DNA from 2 places in the Nonomuraea sp. NPDC051191 genome. Region 1 is predicted to be linked to the other one. Evidence: predicted binding sites of a transcription regulator. Region 1 holds the regulator's gene; the other holds the start of a gene.
What was found. The regulator HrcA, encoded in region 1, represses chaperone genes, less so after heat shock. The targets are predictions, from matches to a motif close to TTGGCACTCTCNNNNNGAGAGTGCCAA.
Positions count from the first base shown of each region.

Region 2: groES (co-chaperone GroES) is a predicted target of HrcA. The motif match lies at 5,273-5,299, and genes of this name have one in related genera.

Region 1 covers NZ_JBITEZ010000016.1:205,186-212,510, forward strand. Annotated here, with positions in the region: gene ACIA8R_RS40195 (hypothetical protein) at 1-432, shown strand, start outside; gene ACIA8R_RS40200 (16S rRNA (uracil(1498)-N(3))-methyltransferase) at 442-1,167, opposite strand; gene dnaJ (molecular chaperone DnaJ) at 1,177-2,319, opposite strand; gene hrcA (heat-inducible transcriptional repressor HrcA) at 2,331-3,344, opposite strand; gene ACIA8R_RS40215 (hypothetical protein) at 3,501-4,262, shown strand; gene ACIA8R_RS40220 (DUF3097 domain-containing protein) at 4,280-5,089, shown strand; gene ACIA8R_RS40225 (DUF4870 domain-containing protein) at 5,086-5,688, shown strand; gene hemW (radical SAM family heme chaperone HemW) at 5,681-6,898, opposite strand; gene ACIA8R_RS40235 (styrene monooxygenase/indole monooxygenase family protein) at 6,954-7,325, shown strand, end outside.
Region 2 covers NZ_JBITEZ010000027.1:51,881-59,205, forward strand. Annotated here, with positions in the region: gene tsaD (tRNA (adenosine(37)-N6)-threonylcarbamoyltransferase complex transferase subunit TsaD) at 1-471, shown strand, start outside; gene ACIA8R_RS48495 (hypothetical protein) at 533-2,341, opposite strand; gene ACIA8R_RS48500 (methyltransferase domain-containing protein) at 2,537-3,718, opposite strand; gene ACIA8R_RS48505 (MarR family transcriptional regulator) at 3,761-4,255, opposite strand; gene ACIA8R_RS48510 (NAD-dependent epimerase/dehydratase family protein) at 4,360-5,214, shown strand; gene groES (co-chaperone GroES) at 5,386-5,700, shown strand; gene groL (chaperonin GroEL) at 5,770-7,325, shown strand, end outside.

The DNA of each region.
Region 1 (7,325 bases):
GGGCTGCGCTCCCAGATCTTCGAGGCGCCCATCGAGCCGGTGGACAACTCGACCACCACCCCCGGCAACTCCTCGACCAGGCTCTCCACGCCGCCCAGGCGCGACAGCCACAGCGCCGAGCCGCCGCCCGTCGTGGTCGTGCCGCCGAGCCACAGCGAGACCCACAGGCCCTCGGAGACGGCCAGGTCGACCCGGCAGCCCTCGCCGTCGCCGACACCGTCCTCGACGCCCTGCCCGACCGGCGACCCCGCGGGCGAGCAGGACTGCCCCGAGATCACGCCGACGCCCACACCGACGGCGCCGGAGTCGCCGGAGTCGATCGGCACGCCGACGACGTGCACCGCCGACGAGTGCCCGCCGGACGACCTGCCGACGGCCGCCCCGAGCGACCTGAGCAGCCCGCTCGTGGGCGTGCCGCACACGACTCCCTGAGCCGCGGGCCTACCAGCGCCCGGTACGCGCGAGCAGCACGGCCGCCGCCGCCACCCCCGCCGTGGAGGTGCGCAGCACGGTGGGCCCGAGCAGCACGGGCACCGCCTTGGCCGCGACGAACCTGCGCAGTTCCTCCTCCGAGACCCCGCCCTCGGGCCCCACGACCACCACGATGTCGCCGCCGGGCGGCAGCGCCACCTGCGACAGCGGCTCTACGGCCTCCTCGTGCAGCACGAGCCCCAGCGCCGCGTCGGCCAGCAGCCCTTCGACCTGCGCGGTGGAGGCCTGCTCGGCCACCTCGGGCAGGTGGAACCGGCGCGCCTGCTTGCCCGCCTCGCGGGCCGTGGAACGCCACCGGCCCAGCGCCTTGGCGACTTTGTCGCCCTTCCACTGCGTGATGCTGCGCGAGGCGGCCCAGGGCACGATCACGTCGACCCCCACCTCGGTCATCATCTCGACGGCCAGCTCACCCCTGTCGCCCTTGGGCAGCCCCTGGACGACGACCAGCCGCCGCGCGGGCGGCTCGACGGTGTAGCGGGCGAGCACGTCGAGCGCGAGCGCGTCCTTGAACACCTCGCGCACCACGCACTCGGCGACGTCGCCCGCGCCGTTGGTCAGGTCGACCCGCTCACCGGCGCGCAGACGCCGCACGGAGGCCGCGTGCCGCCCCTCAGGGCCGTCGAGCGTCAGCTCGGAGCCGTTGAGGTCCTCGGCGAGGAACACGGGGACGGTCACGGGTGATCGTCACCTGCCGTTGAAGGCGTCACGCAGGCGGGAGAAAAAACCCTGCTGCCCCGGGGCGAACTTCCCCGGCGGCCGCTCCTCGCCGCGCAGCCTGGACAGCTCGCGCAGCAGGTCCTCCTGCGGCTGGTCGAGCCGCATCGGGGTCTCGACGTTGACGTGGATGAGCAGGTCGCCCCTGCCGGACTCGTTGAGCCGCTGCACGCCGCGCCCGTACATGGTGATGACCTGGCCGGACTGGGTGCCGGGGCGCACGTCGATCTCCTCGGAGCCGTCGAGCGTCTCCACGGCGAGGATCGTGCCGAGCGCGGCGGCCGTCATCGGGATCTGGACCGTGCAGTGGAGGTCGTCGCCGCGCCGCTCGAAGATCTCGTGGGGGCGCTCGACGATCTCCAGGAAGAGGTCTCCGGGCGGGCCACCGCCGGGGCCGACCTCGCCCTCGCCGGCGAGCTGGATGTGGGTGCCGTCCTCGACGCCCGCGGGGATGCGGACCTTGATCGTGCGGCGGGTGCGCACCCGGCCGTCGCCCGAGCACTCCTGGCAGGGGTGGCGGATGATGCTGCCGAAACCGCCGCACTGGGGGCACGGCCGCGAGGTCATGACCTGGCCCAGGAACGAGCGGGTGACCTGGGAGATCTCGCCGCGCCCGTTGCACATGTCACAGGCGTCGGGGTGGGTTCCGGGGGCGGCGCCGGCGCCGTGGCACACCTCGCACAGCACGGCGGTGTCCACGACCAGCTCGCGGGTGGTGCCGAACGCGGTCTCGCGCAGGTCGAGCTCGACCCGGATGGTGGCGTTGCGGCCCCTCCTGGCGCGCGAGCGCGGCCCGCGGGTGCCGCCGGCGGTGCCGAAGAAGGCGTCCATGATGTCGCTGAAGGGGAAACCCGCCCCGAAGCCGCCGGCGCCCGCGCCCGCACCCGCGCCGCCGCCGAAGGGGTCGCCGCCCAGGTCGTACATCTGGCGCTTGTTCGGGTCGGACAGCACCTCGTAGGCCTGCGTGATCTCCTTGAACCGCTCCTGGGTCTCAGGGTCGGGGTTCACGTCGGGGTGCAGCTCGCGGGCGAGGCGGCGGTATGCCTTCTTGATCTCGTCCTGACTGGCGTCACGGCGCACCCCGAGGGTGGCGTAGTAGTCGCTGTTTGCCACTTATCGACCTCTTAAGATGCAGCCAGGATCTGGCTGACGTAGCGTGCCACCGCGCGTACGGCGCCCATCGTCACGGGGTAGTCCATCCTCGTGGGACCCAGCACGCCGAGCCGGGCCAGTTGGTTGTCGCCAGAACCGTATCCGGTTGCGACGATGGACGTGCCGCGAAGGTAGGGGTTTTCCGAGCCGATGCGCACGGTGAGCGCGGACGGGGTGTCTGTGGATGTCTCGCCGAGCAACCGCATGAGCACGACCTGCTCCTCCAGCGCCTCCAGCACGTCGCGCAGGCCGGTGGCGAAGTCGGCGCCCGCGAGATTGGCCGCGCCGGCGAACACGATCTTCTCGTCGTGGCGTTCGACGAGGGTTTCGAGCAGCACCGACAGGATCGTGGCCACGGCGGGCCGGTCCTCGGCGGGGAGCCGCTCGGGCAGGTCGGCGACCAGCTCGGGGACGTTGCTCAGCCCGCAGCCGTCGAGGCAGGAGTTGAGCACCGCGCGCAGGTGGGCGATGCGGTCGTCCTCCACCACCTCGGGCAGCTCGATCACGCGCTGCTCCACGCGCCCGGTGTTGGTGATCAGCACGAGCATGACCCGCCGGTCGTTGAGCGGGACCAGCTCGACGTGCCTGACCGTGGAACGGGTCAGCGTCGGGTACTGCACGACCGCGACCTGCCTGGTGAGCTGCGCGAGCAGCCGCACGGTGCGGAAGACCACGTCGTCGAGGTCGACCGCGCCGGCGAGGAAGGTCTCGATCGCCCGCCGCTCGGCCCCCGACAGGGGTTTGACCTGCGACAGCCGGTCGACGAACAGGCGGTAGCCCTTGTCCGTCGGCACGCGGCCCGCGCTGGTGTGCGGCTGGGTGATGTAGCCGTCCTCCTCCAGAGCGGCCATGTCGTTCCTGACCGTTGCCGGGGAGACCTTCAGGTTGTGGCGCTCGGCCAGCGCCTTTGAGCCCACCGGTTCGTTGGTGGACACGTAGTCTTCGACAATGGCGCGGAGCACCGCCAGCTTCCGATCGTCGAGCACGTGCTCACCTCCTGCCTGTGCCTTACAGGGAAACGACAGGTCTAGCACTCCGTGTTCCCGAGTGCCAAGTGTACGGCTCTCGCCCACAAGGTGCGATAACACCGGGTCCCATCCTGTTGCTAGCGACTTACAAGCGACAGGCCTCACACTTGCCGCATGACCGACAATTCCCAGCCCCCGCAGTACGGACCGCCCCAGGGGCAGGGTCCCTACTACGGTCAGCAGCCCCAGTACGCCCAGCCCCAGCCCCCGCAGTACGGCCAGCCCCCTTACCAGCAGCAGCAGCCCCAGTTCGGCCCCCCGCCCCAGTACGGCCAGTACAACCAGTACGGCCAGCAGCCCCAGTTCCCGGCCAGGATCGACGGCAAGGCGATCAAGCCACGCCTGTGGTGGATCGCGGTCGTGTGGGCCGTGGCCGTGGTGCTGGGCGTCGTCGGCGTGGTCGTGTTCGCCGGCGGCGTGCTGAGCAGCGTGACCGACATGGCCCCGACGACCACGTTCGCGTCGGGCGAAAGCGTGAAGGTGGCGATCGACCCCGCCCAGCGCCCGGCCGTGTACATCGCCACCGACACGCGGGTCAACTACCAGTGCGAGATCTCCGGCGGCCCGGCCCAGGCCAGGCTCGTCAAGGTCTCCGGCACCCAGACGCTCACCGCCGGCGGGAAGACCTGGCAGGAGATCCTCGCCGTCAACGCCCCCGCCAAGGGCGACTACCAGCTGACCTGCGCCACGCAGGAGGAGTCGTCGGCCCGCTTCGGCGTGGGCCGTGACGTGCTCTCGGCCGCGGGCGGCGTGTTCGGCGGCGTGGCCGCGCTGTTCCTGATCCCCGGCGCCGGCCTGCTCATCGGCATCATCGGCACGATCGTCATCCTCGTACGGCGCAGCGGCGCGCGTAAGCGCCTTGCGGTCAGCGGGTGATTTGCTACGGTCCCCGTGTGTACGAGGGTGATGTGCTGGCGGGCAATTGGCGGCGGCCGGGCAAGGGCAAGATCCCGAAGGTGCCGGCCGAACTCGACCTGGTCGTGGAGGACGCCGACAGCGGCTTCTGCGGCGCCGTGGTGGCCTGCGACAAGGAGGCCGTCACCCTTGAGGACCGGTTCGGCAAGCGCCGCCTGTTCCCGCTGGCGCCGGCCGCCTTCCTCCTGGAGGGCAGGCCCGTGACGCTGGTGCGCCCGGTGGCCGCGGCCCCGGCCGGGCCCAGGCGCAGCGCGTCCGGGTCCATCGCCGTGGAGGGGCTGCGGGCCCGGGTCGCCAAGGAGAGCCGGATCTACGTCGAGGGCGTGCACGACGCCGCGCTCGTGGAGAAGATCTGGGGCCACGACCTGCGCGTCGAAGGGGTCGTGGTGGAGTACCTGGAGGGCGTGGACGACCTGCCCGCCATCGTGGCCGAGTTCGCCCCCGAGCCGGGCCGCAGGCTGGGCGTGCTGGTCGACCACCTGGTGCCGGGGTCGAAGGAGAGCCGGATCGCGGCCCGGGTCACCTCGCCGCACGTGCTCGTCGTGGGCCATCCGTTCATCGACATCTGGCAGGCGGTCAAGCCGTCCGTGTTGCGCATCCCCGGCTGGCCCGACGTGCCGCGCGGGGTGCCGTGGAAGGAGGGCGTGCTCGCCGCGCTGGGCTGGCGCATGGAGCCAGCGGACGCCTGGCGGCGCATTCTGGGCGCCGTCTCGTCCTTCGCCGACCTGGAGCCGGAGCTGCTCGGCCGGGTCGAGGAACTGATCGACTTCGTTACGGAGGCATCATGACCCAGGATCCGCCGCCCGCCGACGACTCCCCGGACGTCCCGCCCTCGGACGTACCCCGCGACCAGGGCCCCCGGCTCGGCTACGGCCAGCAGCCGGGCTCCCAGCCCGACTACGGGCGGCAGCCGCCCGGCCAGAGCGGCCCGCAGCCCGGCCCCATGCCGACGCCGCCCCGCTACGTGCCCCCGCCGCCCGGCTACGGCCAGCCCCCCGGCTACGGCGCCCAGCAGGGCTACGGCCGGCCCGCCGGGCCGTACGTGCCCGGCCGGTTCGGCCCGCGCCGCGGCAGCGACGACACCACGATGGCCATGCTCGCCCACCTGCTGGGCCTGCTGGTCTCGTGGGTCGGCCCGCTGATCATCTACCTGATGAAGAAGGACGAGTCCCCCTACGTCAGGGACCAGGCGGCCGAGGCGCTGAACTTCCAGATCACGATGTTCATCGGCTATCTGATCGCGGGCGTGCTGACGGTCGTGCTGGTCGGCCTGCTGCTGTTCCCGATCGTGTGGATCGTGTCGCTGATCTTCCACATCCAGGCGGCCGTCGCCACCAACCGGGGCGAGAACTACCGCTACCCGTTCGCCATCCGCCTCATCACATGAGCTCGGTGATCAGGGCGTCGGCCAGCAGCCTCCCCTTGAGGGTGAGCACCATCCGGCCCGCCCTGAACGGCTCGGGCTCCAGCAGCCCGCGCGCCAGCGCGCTCGCCACGGACGTGCGCGCCCCGGGGGCCACCTCGGCGAGCGGATAGCCCGAGATCAGCCGCAACTCCAGCATCAGGCGCTCGGCGGCCCGGTCGGCGTCGGTGAGCACCTCGCGCGCGTGCGCGGGCGAGGTGCCCGCTGCCAAACGCTGGGCGTAGGCGGCCGGGTGCTTGACGTTCCACCAGCGGGTGCCCCCGACGTGGCTGTGGGCGCCGGGGCCGGCGGCCCACCAGTCGCCGCCGGTCCAGTAGAGCAGGTTGTGCCGGCAGCGGGCCTGCTCGGAGGTCGCCCAGTTGGACACCTCGTACCAGCTGAACCCGGCCTCGGCCAGCATCTCGTCGGCGATCAGGTAGCGGTCGGCGGCCACGTCGTCGTCGGGCATCGGCAGCTCGCCGCGCCGGATCCTGGCCGCCAGCCTGGTGCCCTCCTCCACGATCAGCGAGTACGCCGACACGTGGTCGGGCCCGGCCTCGATCGCGGCGGCCAGCGAGGCCCGCCAGTCGTCGTCGGACTCCCCCGGCGTGCTGTAGATCAGGTCGAGGTTGACGTGCTCGAACCCGGCCTCCCGCGCCTCCCGCACGGCCCGCGCCGGGCGGCCCGGCGTGTGGGTGCGGTCGAGCACCTGGAGCACGTGCTCGCGGGCGCTCTGCATGCCGAAGCTCACCCGGTTGAAGCCGCCCTGACGCAGCTTGTCGAGGTAGGCGGGGTCGACGGACTCGGGGTTGGCCTCGGTGGTGACCTCCGCCCCCGGCCGCAGCCCGAACTCCGCGTCGATCGCGGCCAGGACGCGCGCCAGGTCCTCCGGAGGCAGCAGCGTGGGCGTGCCGCCGCCGAAGAACACCGTCTCCACCGGCAGCTCGGCGTCGCCCAGCACGCGGCGGGCCAGACGCACCTCCGCCACGACCGTGTCGGCGTAGTCGCGATGGGAGGCGCCCGGCCCTAGCTCGGAGGCCGTGTAGGTGTTGAAATCGCAGTAGCCGCAGCGGGTCACGCAGAAGGGCACGTGCACGTAGAAGCCGAACGGGCGCTCGCCGAGTCCGCGCAGCGCGCTGTCGGGCAGCTCGCCGGAGGCGGGCGCCGGGTCGCCGTCGGGCAGGGTGGATGGCACGTCATCCAGTGTGCCTGCTCACGGGGGTGCTCCGAGCCATCGAAGGAGGCGGCACGTGACGGGCGTCGGAATCGTGGGCGCCGGGATCTCCGGGCTGACGCTGGCGCTGCGGCTGCAACAGCTCGGCGTCCCGACCACGCTCTACAGCGAGGGCGACGCGGAGGACCTGGGACGCGGGCGGCTGCCGAACACCGTGGGCAGGATGGCCCGCGAGCGGGAGCTGGGCAGCCTGCACTTCCTCGACCCGGGCTGCCTGCTGACCGCCGGCAGGCTCTCGATCAAGGGGGATCCCCTCCCGCCGGACGCGGGCCAGGTCGACCGCTGGTCGCGCGGGCACGAGCTGATGGTGGTGGCCACCGGGAGGCGTTCGGTGCGCGCGTTGTTCCCGCGCGATCCGGCGCGGTCCCCGTACCTGGCGCCGCAGCGG
Region 2 (7,325 bases), on a different contig from region 1:
GACAGGGCCGCCCGCGAGGGCTCGGGCACCGCCGTGACCTTCCCGCGAGGCAAGATCGACGACGGCACGCTCGACTTCTCCTTCTCCGGGCTCAAGACCGCCGTCGCCCGCTGGGTGGAGGCGCGCGAGGCGTCCGGGCAGTCGATCCACGTGCCCGACGTGGCCGCGTCCTTCCAGGAGGCGGTGGTCGACGTGCTGACCCGCAAGGCGTTGCAGGCGTGCAAGAAGTACGACGTGCACGACCTGCTGATCGGCGGCGGCGTGGCGGCCAACTCGCGGCTGCGGGCGCTGGCCCAGGAGCGCTGCGACGCGGCGGGCGTGCGGCTGAGGGTGCCCCGGCCGGGGCTGTGCACCGACAACGGGGCCATGGTCGCCGCTCTGGGGTCCGACCTGGTGGCGGCGGGGGTCACGCCCTCGACCCTGGAGATCCCGGCGGACTCGTCGCTGCCGATCACGACGGTCCACGTCTGAGCCCTGGCGGGCCGGGAAGGCCGGCGGTGCGGCGCGGGTGTGCCACACCGCCGGGGCGGCGTCAGTCTTTCGTCCTGGTGGGCCGGAGCAGGGCCTCGGCCAGCACCAGCATGGTCTCCTCCAGCGCGGCCAGCCGCTTGGTGAGGTCGTCGGTGGCGGGCTGCACGATGCCGCTGACCGTCTCGCTCAGCTCGTCGCGGTCGGGCCTGGAACGCACCAGCTCGGTCAGCGTGTCGGCGGCGGCCGACAGGCGGTCGGCCTGCGCGCCGGCCTGCGACTGGATCAGCTCGCCGACCCGCTCGGGGATGGCCAGGGCGGCCGGTAGCTGGCTGACCTGCTGGTTCATGGCCTGGATGCGGTCGTCGACCGACTCCAGGTGCTCGCCGGCCTGATCGGCGCGGGCGGCCAGGCCGTTGAGGTGGGTGTCGAGGCCGTTGAACCGGCTGTCGAGGCCGCTGAACTGCCCGTCGAGGGTGTCGAAGCGGGTGATGAGGTGCTCCTCGGCCTCGACCAGCCGCTCGTCGATCGACTCCATCTGGTTGTCGAGCTTGTTGAAGCGGCCCTCGCTGCGGACGGCGGTCTCGGTGAGGCGCTGGTCGGTGCCCGAGGCGCGCTCGTCGAGCGAGCCCAGGCGGCCGTCGAGGGCGTCGAAGCGGTCGTCGTGGCGGACCAGGTGGCCGTCGATGGTGCCCAGGCGCTTGCCGAGGCCGCCGAGCTGGCCGTCGACCGAGGTGAGGCGCTTGTCGACGCCGCTGATGCGGCCGTCGACGCCGTCGAGCCTGGTGTCGATGTCGGCCAGGCACTCGTCGGCCGACTCCAGCCGCCCGTCGAACCCGGTGAGCCGGGTGTCCAGCCCCAGGAGCCGGCCCTCGACCCGGTCGAGCCGGGAGTCGACGCCGTCGAGCCGCCCGCTGAGCCGCAGCTCGCTCTCCCCGAGCTGGACGGCGAGGTGTCGGTCGGCCTCGTCGAGGCGGGCGGTGAGCCGCTGCTCGACGTCGGACAGCCGGCCCGTGAGCCGCTGGTCGGCCTCGTCGAGCTGGGCGGCCAGGCGTTCGTCGGCGCGGTCGAGCCGCTCGTTCAGGCGGTGGGTCAGGCGCTCGTCGGTCTCGTCGAGCCGGCCCGCCAGGCGCTTGTCGGCCTCGTCGAGGCGGGCGGCGATGTGCAGGTCGGTGTCGTCGAGCCGGCCGGTCAGCCGCTGCTCGGCCGCGTCGATCTTGACCGCCACCTGCTGCGACGTGGCCGCGACGCTCTCGGCCAGCTCGCCGACCACGCCCTCGACCCGTTCGGTACGGCCCGACAGGTCGGCCACCGACTTGTCGAGCCGGGTGAAGCGGCTGGCCGCTGCCTCCATGCTGGAGTTGAGCTGCGTCAGCTTGGCGGCGAAGTCGGTCATGCCCTGCGTGATGCCGTCGGTGGTGTCGAGCACCGTCTGCAGGCGTTTGAGCGCCTCGTCGACGGCCTCGCCCACGGTGCCCAGATCCGCCCACAGGCTCGGCAGCTCGGCCACCGGCGCGACCCGGGCGTCGACATGGCCGATCTTCTCCCCGACGGCGTCGACGTGGTCGCGCACGGCCTCGACGTGCTGGGCCAGGCCCTCCGCCCACATCGGCGGCTTGGCGGTGATGTCGTCGAGCCGCCCGCTGACCGATTCGAGGGTGCCGCTCAGACCGCCGAGCTCGCGTTCGCGCACCTCGCGCAGCAGCCACTCCATGCCTTCCAGCCGCTGGCGGATCTCGTCGAGCACGGCTCCCTGGGTGCGCTGCTCATAGACATGGTCCTGGGCGGCGCGCGCAAGGAGGTCTCGCATCCTCTCGGAGATGGCGGACTGGCCGCCTGCCTGCAGAAGGGTGGTGTGGTTGGAATGGTCCACCGAAAGGCTCCTTCGCTCGCCGACGGTCTGCCGCGCAGCGGTGGGATAGGTCCGGTTTGCAGATGAAAAGGCGAGTACGCGGGTTACCGCATAAGGGGGAGAACTCCCGCCCGTCCACCTTAGCCTTTCGATCAAGGTCCGGCAGGGCCACAGTGAAAGATCGTATTTAGCGGAAGAATGACCGCTTTGGTTTGTTCAGGCAGGTGAGATGGGGTTGCAGATGATAACCGAAGGCTTATCGAGAATGCGGGTCAGGATAATGACCACCGAGTTCTCGCCGGAAAGTCGGAGATCGGTTCGCAGGCGTTCGATGTCGACCGCCGACGCGCGTTTCTTGATGGTGACATTGCCGATCCGGCGTTCGCGCAGGGCCGCGCGGAGCTTTTTCAGTGAGAACGGCATGACCTCGTCCACCTCGTATCCGGCGGCCCAGGGGGTGTGTCTCGGCTCGTCGGCGGTGATGTAGGCGATCATGGGGTCGGCCAGGCGTCCGTCGATCATTTCGGCCACCTCGCCCACGAGGTGGGCCCGGATCGCGGCGCCGTCGGGCTCGTAGACGTAGCGGCCCATGGGGCCGACGGGGGCCTGCACGCCGGTGGCGGTCAGGGTGTGCCCGCCGGGGAGGAGGGTGGCGCGGCGGGCGAGGTCGGTGCCGTCGGCCGGACCGTCCTCTGGGCCGGTCCAGAGGGTGGCCTCCTTGACCTCGCCCTTCCAGGAGACCCATTCGGCCTCGGCGCCGTCGGGGATGAACTCGTACGGGATGCCGGGGGCGACCTTCAGGCAGGCCCGCGGGGCCCGCGCGACCAGGTCGAGCACGACCGGCCAGGGCGGCGAGTAGGCCATCGGGTCGAACGTCCGGCCCTTGCCGCTGCGGCGGGCCGGGTCGGCGAACAGCGCATCGTACTCCTCGGGCCGGACCTGCGCCGCGTCGCCCGCGCGCACCCGCACCCGGTCGGCCAGCCCGAGCGCGTCGGCGTTGGCCGTGGCCACGGCGACGGTCAGCGGGTCGAGGTCGACGGCGTCGACCTCGCAGCCGGCGCGGGCGAGCGCCAGGAGGTCGCCGCCGATCCCGCAGCAGGCGTCGATCACCCGGGCGCCGCCCATACGGCGGGCGCGGTGGTCGGCGACCTCCCGGCGGGTGGACTGTTCCAGGCCGTGCGGGGTGAAGTACATGACCGCGGCGTCCGCGCCGAACTTCGCCCTGGCGCGCTCGCGCAGCGCCGCCTGCGTGAGCGCGGCGGAGGTGAGCGCCGCGTCGTAGGTGCGGCGCAGCCTGGTCGCCGCCGCCACCGGATCAGTCCCGGTCAGCTCGGCGGCCTCGGCGAGCGCCCGCTGCCCGTGCGGGGTCAGCAGTTCGCCGAAGGCGTCGAGATCCATGTACGCACTCCGCTCTCGGGATCGCTCACAACTCGGGACGGCTCACAGGGTGGTGTCGCCCAGGGACACCAGGAGCGTGCGCAGCAGCCCGGCCAGGGCTCCGCGCTCCTCCTCCGACAGCCCGGCGAGCAGCCGCTCCTCGTTGGCGGCGTGCAGGACGAGCATCTCGTCGGCGACCCTCCTGCCCTCGTCGGTGAGGGCGACCAGCGTCATGCGGCGGTTGTGCGGCGCGGGCCAGCGGTGGACGAGGCCGCGCCGGACCAGGTGGTCCATCCGGTTGGTGAGCGCGCCGGGGCTGACCATGGCGGAGGAGGACAGGTCCTTCATGCACATGGCGTCGGCGCCGCTGCGCAGCAGCGTGGCCAGCATGTCGAACTCCCACGCCTCCAGGCCGTGCTCGGCGAGGAAGTCCTTCACGCCGCGCTCCAGCAGGCGCGAGGCCCGTGAGACCCGGCCGATCACGCCCATCGGGGACACGTCGACGTCGGGCCGTGTCCGTGCCCACTGTCCGAGTATCGCGTCGACCGCGTCATCCACGGGGATCACCCTACCAAAGCTTCGACGTTGAAATGTTCGGGGTCGTGCGGTAGTGTCCACGACGTCGAAATGTTCAACATGGAAATGTTCGAGGTAGGTTCATCATGAAGGTGCTGGTGCTGGGCGCGACAGGTTACATCGGCGGCGCTGTGGTCGAGCGGCTGGCCGATCAGGGGCACGAGGTGGCCGTCCTGGTGCGGCCCGCCGCCGACGGGTCCAGGCGGGTGCCGGGCGTGGCGGACGAGCGCTACGGGGACCTGGCCGACACTGCCGCGCTGGCCGCCGCGATCACCCCGGACATCGACGCGATCGTGGTCGCCGCCCAGCTCGGCGGCGACAAGGAGGCCGACCTCGCCTCGATCGGCGTGCTCGTCGCGTCGGGCCGGAAGGTCGTCTTCACCAGCGGCGTGTGGGTGCTGGGAGCCACCGCCGAGGGGCACGAGGACAGCCCGGCCGACCCGATTCCGCTCGTGGCGTACCGGCACGAGATCGAGCGGCTGGTCACCGACGGCGGCGGCTCGGTGATCCGGCCCGCCGTCGTCCACGGGCGCGGCGGGGGCATCCCCGCCCTGATGCGCGCGCAGGCCGCCGAGCGCGGCGCCGGCGTGTACGTCACCGCCGGCGGCGAGCCGCACACCTGGACGTTCGTGCACGTCGACGACCTGGCCGACCTCGTCGTCGCCGTCCTGGAGAGGGGCGGCGCCCGCGTCTACCACGGCATCAGCGAGGAGGCCGTGTCCGTCGCCGACGTGGCCGAGGCAGCGGCCCGGTCCGCGGGCGTCAAGCCGCAGGCCGAGCCCTGGCCGGTGGCCGAGGCGGCCCAGGTGCTGGGGGAAGGCTTCGCCGAGGCCCTGGCGCTCGGCCAGCGCGTCAGCGCGACACGCACGCGCGCCGAGCTCGGCTGGAACCCCTCCCGGCCCGGTGTCGTCGCCGATCTGGTGGAGGGCTCCTACGTCTGATCGCTCTGAGCAGACGCGTTCGTGTTGACTGTCAAGGCCCTCTTGCATATGTTTCCTGTTGGCACTCTCACCTTGAGAGTGCCAACGTGCGACGAGGCAGGTCTGACACCCGCGACGGCAGGCCCCGCTGGTCGCCTCTTCTAGATCATTCAAATCTGAAGGGGAGGTCCGATCGTGACGACCGCCACCAAGGTTCCCGTTAAGCCGCTCGGCGACCGCATTGTGGTTCAGCCGCTTGAGGCAGAGCAGACCACCGCTTCCGGTCTGGTCATCCCGGACACCGCCAAGGAGAAGCCGCAGGAGGGCAAGGTCCTCGCGGTGGGCCCCGGCAACTGGGATGAGGACGGCGACAAGCGCATTCCGCTCGACGTCTCCGAGGGCGACGTCGTCCTCTACAGCAAGTACGGCGGCACCGAGGTCAAGTACGGCGGCGAGGAGTACCTCGTGCTCTCCGCCCGCGACGTTCTCGCGATCATCGAGAAGTAGGCCGGTTGTGTCGAGCCCCGGGCGCTCTTGAGGGCCCGGGGCTTTCGACGCCAGGAGAGGACTTTCAGCATGGCGAAGATCCTGCAGTTCGACGAGGACGCCCGCCGCGCGCTTGAGCGCGGTGTCAACGCCCTCGCGGACGCCGTGAAGGTAACCCTCGGCCCGCGTGGCCGTAACGTCGTCATCGACAAGAAGTTCGGTGCGCCGACGATCACGAACGACGGTGTGACCATCGCTCGTGAGATCGAGCTGGAGGAGCGCTACGAGAACCTCGGCGCCCAGCTCGCCAAGGAAGTAGCCACCAAGACCAACGACATCGCGGGCGACGGCACCACCACCGCCACCGTGCTGGCCCAGGCCATGGTCCGCGAGGGCCTGCGCAACGTGGCCGCCGGCGCCTCGCCGCTGTCGCTCAAGCGTGGCATCGACAAGGCCGCCAAGGAGATCAGCGACCGGCTGCTGGCCAGCGCTCGCGAGGTGGGCGACAAGAAGGAGATCGCCAACGTCGCCACCATCTCCGCCCAGGACGCCAAGATCGGCGAGCTGATCGCCGAGGCGTTCGACAAGGTGGGCAAGGACGGTGTCCTCACCGTCGAAGAGTCCAACGCCATGGGCATGGAGCTCGAGTTCACCGAGGGCATGCAGTTCGACAAGGGCTACCTGTCGGCCTACATGGTGACCGACCCCGAGCGCATGGAGTCCGTCCTGGAGGACGCGTACATCCTGCTCACCCAGGGCAAGATCTCCTCCATCGCCGACTTCCTGCCGCTGCTGGAGAAGGTCGCCCAGACCAAGAAGCCGCTGCTCGTGGTCGCCGAGGACGTCGAGGGCGAGGCCCTGGCCGTCCTGGTCACCAACAAGATCCGCGGCACCTTCACCTCCGTGGCCGTCAAGGCCCCGGGCTTCGGTGACCGCCGCAAGGCGATGCTCCAGGACATGGCCATCCTCACCGGCGGCCAGGTCGTCAGCGAGGAGGTCGGCCTCAAGCTCGAGCACGTCGGCCTCGAGGTGCTCGGCACGGCCCGCCGCGTCGTCGTCACCAAGGACGCCACGACCATCGTCGACGGCGCCGGTGACCAGCAGGCGATCGAGGACCGCGTCAAGGAGATCAAGATTGCCATCGAGCAGTCCGACTCCGACTGGGACCGCGAGAAGCTGCAGGAGCGCCTGGCCAAGCTCGCCGGCGGTGTGTGCGTGCTGCGCGTCGGCGCCGCCACCGAGGTGGAGCTGAAGGAGAAGAAGCACCGTCTTGAGGACGCGATCTCCGCGACCCGCGCCGCGATCGAGGAGGGCATCGTCTCCGGCGGTGGCTCGGCCCTCATCCACGTGGGCAAGGAGCTCGACGACCTCGGCCTGACGGGCGACGAGGCCACCGGTGTCGGCGTCGTGCGCCGCGCGCTGGTCGAGCCGGCCCGCTGGATCGCCGAGAACGCCGGCCTCGAGGGCTACGTGGTGACCCACAAGGTCGCCGAGCTGCCCGCCGGCCAGGGCCTCAACGCCGCCACCGGCGAGTACGTCGACCTGGTCGCCCAGGGCGTCATCGACCCCGTCAAGGTGACGCGGTCCGCGGTGCAGAACGCGGCTTCGATCGCGGGCATGCTCCTGACGACCGAGGCGCTCGTGGT